One region of the Streptomyces sp. NPDC029151 genome, then DNA from elsewhere that is predicted to be linked to it. Evidence: riboswitches for the same ligand, from Rfam matches in the RefSeq annotation. Region 1 holds a riboswitch; the other holds the start of a gene.
The links. A riboswitch is a leader RNA that binds a small molecule or an ion and turns the genes downstream of it on or off. The one in region 1 is predicted to bind glycine.
Positions count from the first base shown of each region.

Region 1 (3,200 bases):
GGTGCGTACGCCGGCTGCGCGACGCCGGGCTGTCCGGCCGGACCATCGTGCTGAAGGTGCGACGGTACGACTTCTCCACGCTGACCCGCTCCGAGACGCTCAGAGGGCCCACGGACGACCCCGCGGTGATCCGTGAGGCGGCGGCGCGGCTGCTGGACTCCGTGGACACCACGGGCGGGGTGCGGCTGCTGGGGGTGGGGGTGTCCGGGCTCGCCGACTACACGCAGGAGGACCTGTTCGCCCAGGCGCTGCCCTCGCGGGCCGCCGAGGCACCGGAGGAGGCCGTCGGCGAGGCCGTCGTGGTGCGGGCGGAGACTGTCGAACGGCAGTGGCGGGCCGGGCAGGACGTGCGGCACGCGGAGTTCGGGCACGGGTGGGTGCAGGGGAGCGGGCTGGGGCGGGTGACCGTGCGGTTCGAGACACCCTGGTCCGAGCCGGGCCGGGTACGGACGTTCTTCGTGGACGATCCCGCGCTGGAGGGCGCCGATCCGCTGCCGCTGGTTCCCGACCTGGCGGCTCAGGTCTCCTCCGAGCCCGCGAGCTTGCCGAAGTCGTGGTCCGGGACCGTGGGAGGTGAGGCCACGTCGAGGCCGTAGTGGTGGTAGAGCTGGAGTTCCTGCTCGGGGGAGAGGTGGCGGCCGACACCGAAGTCGGGGGCGTCCTTGATCAGGGCGCGCTCGAAGGGGACGTGCAGGGTGCCTTCGACCAGTTCGCTGGGCTCCAGGGGCACGAAGGCGTCCCGGGAGAACAAACCGGTGCGTATGGCCGCCCACTCGGGCACACCGGTGGCGTCGTCCAGGTACACCTCGTCGATGGTGCCGATCTTGGTGCCATTGCGGTCGAACGCCTTGCGGCCGATCAGGTTGCGCGGATCGATGTCGGTCTGCACGGTCCCTCTCCCTCCACGTGGTCGCAACTCATCCGTAAGCACTACAAAAGAGCACATTCACGGAGGCGGCCACTCGAAGCCTCCGGCGTTGACCTCGCTGGTACGCTGACAGCGGCTGCCGACCCCGTGCGGGAGAGTCCTCCGACCACGTCGGAGGCGCCGAAGGAGCAACTCCTCCCCGGAATCTCTCAGGCCCACGTACCGCACGGACGAGGTCACTCTGGAAAGCAGGGCGGATGTCGATGGCTTCCGCCCTCACCGACGGTGAAAGCCGGCGTCCCCGGGCGCCCGGTGAAGCTCTCAGGTTGAGATGACAGAGGGGGAGGCCGTCGGGGTATCCGTACCGGGGTGCCCCTCGAAGGTCGCGTCAGACCCAGGAGGCCTCCGCAATGACCGCCCATCGCACTCCGCTCTCCGAGCTCGAAGCCGGCATCCCGTTCGAGCAGCGCCACATCGGCCCCGACCAGGAGGCGCGGGCCAAGATGCTCGCGCAGGTCGGGTACGGCTCGCTCGACGAGCTGACCGCCGCCGCGGTCCCGGACGTGATCAAGAACGCCGAGGCCCTGAACCTGCCGGGCGCCCGCACCGAGGCCGAGGTGCTCGCCGAGCTGCGTTCGCTCGCCGACCGCAACCAGGTCCTCGGTTCCATGATCGGCCTGGGCTACCACGGCACCTTCACGCCGCCGGTCATCCTGCGCAACGTCATGGAGAACCCCGCCTGGTACACGGCGTACACGCCGTACCAGCCGGAGATCTCCCAGGGCCGTCTGGAGGCCCTGCTGAACTTCCAGACGATGGTCGCCGAACTCACCGGCCTGCCCACGTCCGGCGCCTCCCTCCTGGACGAGGGCACCGCGGCCGCCGAGGCGATGGCGCTGTCCCGGCGCATGGGCAGGAACAAGAAGGGCCTCTTCCTGGTCGACGCGGACGCGCTGCCGCAAACCATCGCCGTGATCGAGACCCGGGCCGAACCGACCGGCGTCGAGGTGGTCGTCGCCGACCTCGGCGAGGGCATCCCGGCGGAGATCGCTGAGCGCGAGATCAACGGCGTGCTGATCCAGTACCCGGGCGCCTCCGGTGCCGTACGCGACATCAAGCCGGTCATCGACCGGGCGCACGAGCTGGGCGCCCTCGTCACCGTCGCCGCCGACCTGCTCGCGCTGACCCTGCTGACCTCGCCGGGCGAGCTGGGCGCGGACATCGCCGTCGGCACCACCCAGCGCTTCGGCGTGCCGATGGGCTTCGGCGGCCCGCACGCCGGCTACATGGCGGTGCACGAGAAGTTCGCCCGCAGCCTCCCCGGCCGCCTCGTCGGCGTCTCCGTCGACGCCGACGGCAACAAGGCGTACCGGCTCGCGCTGCAGACCCGTGAGCAGCACATCCGCCGGGAGAAGGCCACCAGCAACATCTGCACCGCGCAGGTGCTGCTCGCCGTGATGGCCGGCATGTACGCCGTCTATCACGGCCCGGAGGGCCTGAGGACCATCGCGCGGCGCACGCACCGTTACGCCACGATCCTCGCCGAGGGCCTGAAGGCCGGGGGCGTGGAGATCGTCCACGACGCCTTCTTCGACACCGTCACCGCGCGCGTTCCCGGCAAGGCCGCCGAGGTCGTCGCCGCCGCCCGGGACAACGGCGTCAACCTGCGCCTCGTGGACGCCGATCTCGTCTCGGCCGCCTGCGACGAGACCACCAACCGGGCCCAGCTGGAGGCCGTCCTCGCCGCCTTCGGCGTCCCGGGCGACATCGAGGCGCTGGACGCCACCGCCGAGGACACCCTGCCCGAGGCGCTGCTGCGCACCGACGACTACCTCACCCACCCGGTCTTCCACCAGCACCGCTCCGAGACCGCGATGCTGCGTTACCTGCGCCGGCTGGCCGACCGCGACTACGCGCTCGACCGCGGCATGATCCCGCTGGGCTCCTGCACCATGAAGCTCAACGCGACCACCGAGATGGAGCCGGTCACCTGGCCCGAGTTCGGGCAGCTGCACCCCTTCGCGCCCGCCGAGCAGGCCGAGGGCTACCTCACGCTCATCCGCGAGCTGGAGGAACGTCTCGCCGAGGTCACGGGCTACGACAAGGTCTCGCTCCAGCCGAACGCCGGTTCGCAGGGCGAGCTGGCCGGTCTGCTCGCCGTACGCGGCTACCACCGGGCCAACGGCGACGAGCAGCGCACGGTCTGCCTCATCCCGTCCTCCGCGCACGGCACCAACGCGGCCAGCGCCGTGATGGCCGGCATGAAGGTCGTCGTCGTCAGGACCGCCGAGGACGGCGAGATCGACGTCGAGGACCTGCGCGCCAAGATCGA
Region 1 is NZ_JBVHWQ010000022.1:3,761-6,960, reverse strand. Features, by position in the region: gene ACZ4VF_RS37830 (DNA polymerase IV) at 1-596, shown strand, start outside; gene ACZ4VF_RS37825 (PRC-barrel domain-containing protein) at 518-889, opposite strand; glycine riboswitch at 1,009-1,103, shown strand; gene gcvP (aminomethyl-transferring glycine dehydrogenase) at 1,279-3,200, shown strand, end outside.

Region 2 (3,200 bases), on a different contig from region 1:
CACCCGCCGCGGCCCGGGGCCGGCGCCCTCGCCCCTCGCGGCCGGCGCCCGCCACCGGGTGGGGCCGGCACCCGCCGCCGTAAGGGATCGGCATCCGCCGCGGCCCGGGGCCGGCGCCCTCGCCCCTCGCGGCCGGCGCCCGCCACCGGGTGGGGCCGGCGCCCGTCACCGGGTGAAGCCGACCCGGCCGAGGACGTCCGCCGCGTCCCGGTCCAGCAGCACAGCCGCGCCGCAGCCGGCGGGCAGCTCGCCCCGCTCCACCGCGCGCAACAGGCGGGCGGTGCTACGGCGGTGGCGGCGGAAGGCGTAGCGGGACACGCCCCGGCCGCGCTCGCGCTGGCCCTCCCGGGCCGTCTCGGGACTGACGTCGAGGACGAGCAGGTGCAGGGCGGCGCCCCGGCGGCGGGCCTCGCGGGCCAGCCAGGCGCGCACCCAGGGCTGGGTGCCGCAGTCGTGCACGACGACTCCCTCGCCGGTGCGCAGGGCGCGGCGCAGTCCGGCGTAGTGCGCGAGGCGGACCAGGGGGCGGTACAGGGCGTAGGGGAGGAAGCCGGGGACGCGGGCCTGCCAGCGGTCGCGGGCGTCCTGGGAGTCGACGCGCCGGCCGCTGACCGCGCGGTGCATCAGGGTGGACTTGCCGCTGCCGGGCAGTCCGGTGACGACCACCAGGTCGCGGGGGCCGAAGAGCAGGGCGTGCGGGCTGCGGCCGGCGCGGTCGCGCAGGTCGCGCACGACCGGTGCGGGGCGGTCCGTGCCGCGCTCGCGGGACAGGGCGGGGGGCTGCTTCGGCACCGTGAAGCCGGCGTCGGTGGCGTAGGCCGAGGTCCTGTTCACCGTGATCGTCCTCCCCTGGGGCTCGGTCGGTCCCATGCCCGTTGTACGTAAAGAGAAGGTAATGCGCAACGGTCGGCGGTTCGTGTGCGTACGGCCACAGGTCGGTCACAAGGAGCGTGCTCTGGCTGGGCGGGGTGTGGCGTGCAATGATGTGCCCGCCAACTGCATACCGGCCGCTTGAATCCGCGCGGGAGAGTCCCTGGCAGCACTGGTGCCGGGGCGCCGAAGGAGCAAGTCCCTCCCTTGAATCTCTCAGGCCCCGTTACCGCGCGGGCGAGGCACATCTGAAAAGCGGGCCGCTGCAGACAGTGGCTCCACCCAAGGTGCAAGCCGTGACCGTCCCCGTGGCGGTCGAGGCGAACCTCTCAGGTTCCGATGACAGATGGGGAGGAACGTTCCTCGCCTGTCCGCCTGCCTTGGGAGACGACCGTCCGATGAGCAGTTCTGAACTCCGTCACACCGCGCTCGATGCCGTGCATCGTTCGCTCGGTGCGACGATGACCGACTTCGCCGGCTGGGACATGCCCCTGCGCTACGGCTCCGAGCGCGACGAGCACCTCGCCGTGCGCACGAAGGCCGGTCTCTTCGACCTCTCCCACATGGGCGAGATCACCGTCACCGGCGCCGAGGCCGCCGCGCTCCTGAACTTCGCCCTGGTCGGCAACATCGCCTCCGTCGGCGTGGGCCGCGCCCGCTACACCATGATCTGCCAGGCCGACGGCGGCATCCTGGACGACCTGATCGTCTACCGGCTGGCCGAGACCGAGTACATGGTCGTCGCCAACGCCTCCAACGCCCAGGTCGTGCTGGACGCGCTCACCGAGCGCGCCGACGGCTTCGACGCCGAGGTCCGCGACGACCGGGACGCGTACGCGCTGATCGCCGTGCAGGGCCCCCAGTCGCCCGGGATCCTGGCGTCGCTCACCGACGCCGACCTGGACGGTCTGAAGTACTACGCCGGTCTGCCCGGCACGGTCGCCGGCGTCCCGGCGCTGATCGCCCGCACCGGCTACACCGGCGAGGACGGCTTCGAGCTGTTCGTGAAGCCGGAGCACGCCGTCGAGCTGTGGCAGGCGCTGACCAAGGCCGGCGAGGGCGTCGGTCTGGTGCCGTGCGGGCTGTCCTGCCGGGACACGCTGCGCCTGGAGGCGGGCATGCCGCTGTACGGCCACGAGCTGACCCGTGAGCTGACCCCCTTCGACGCCGGGCTCGGCCGGGTGGTCAAGTTCGAGAAGGAAGGCGACTTCGTGGGCCGCGAGGCGCTCACGGGGGCCGCCGCCCGGGCCGAGGAGAACCCGCCGCGGGTGCTCGTCGGCCTGGTCGCCGAGGGCCGCCGGGTGCCGCGCGCCGGGTACGCCGTCGTCGCCGGGGGCGAGGTGATCGGCGAGGTCACCTCCGGCGCCCCCTCCCCCACCCTGGGCAAGCCGATCGCCATGGCCTACGTCGACGCGGCGCACGCCGCTCCGGGCACCGAGGGCGTCGGCGTGGACATCCGGGGCACCCACGAGGCGTACCAGGTCGTGGCGCTGCCGTTCTACAAGCGCCAGAAGTAAAGACTGGGCGCGGTCGGCCGTCTCCGGGGCCCCCGCCCCGTGGCCGGCACGTGACCCTGCGCACATTCGGCCGCTCACCAGCGGTTTCCGCAGTCCCCCCGTCATCAGCACTCCCGCGTGTACAGGAGAATTCAGGCCATGAGCAACCCCCAGCAGCTGCGCTACAGCAAGGAGCACGAGTGGCTGTCGGCCGCCGAGGACGGCGTCGCGACGGTCGGCATCACGGAGCACGCGGCCAACGCGCTCGGTGACGTCGTCTTCGTCCAGCTCCCCGACGTCGGCTCCACGGTGTCCGCGGGCGAGACCTGCGGCGAGCTGGAGTCGACGAAGTCGGTGTCCGACCTGTACTCGCCGGTCACCGGTGAGGTCACCGAGGTCAACGAGGACGTCGTCGGCGACCCGTCGCTGGTGAACTCCGCTCCCTTCGAGGGCGGCTGGCTGTTCAAGGTACGCGTCGCGGAGGAGCCGGGCGATCTGCTCTCCGCCGACGAGTACACCGCCTTTTCCGCCGGCTGAGGAGTCGTAGCCGTATGACTGTTCTGAACACGCCCCTGCACGAGCTGGACCCGGAGATCGCCGCCGCGGTCGACGCCGAGCTGAACCGTCAGCAGTCGACCCTGGAGATGATCGCCTCCGAGAACTTCGCGCCGCTCGCGGTGATGGAGGCGCAGGGCTCGGTCCTCACCAACAAGTACGCCGAGGGCTACCCGGGCCGCCGTTACTACGGCGGCTGCGAGCATGTCGACGTCGCCGAGCAGATCGCCATCGACCGGGTCAAGGAGCTGTTCGGCGCCGAGTACGCCAACGTGCAGC
Region 2 is NZ_JBVHWQ010000016.1:66,143-69,342, forward strand. Features, by position in the region: gene ACZ4VF_RS36325 (AAA family ATPase) at 166-834, opposite strand; glycine riboswitch at 1,013-1,112, shown strand; glycine riboswitch at 1,113-1,226, shown strand; gene gcvT (glycine cleavage system aminomethyltransferase GcvT) at 1,269-2,387, shown strand; gene gcvH (glycine cleavage system protein GcvH) at 2,526-2,903, shown strand; gene glyA (serine hydroxymethyltransferase) at 2,918-3,200, shown strand, end outside.
Region 2: linked by a shared signal. The riboswitch ahead of gcvT (glycine cleavage system aminomethyltransferase GcvT) and the one ahead of gcvP (aminomethyl-transferring glycine dehydrogenase) in region 1 are both predicted to bind glycine.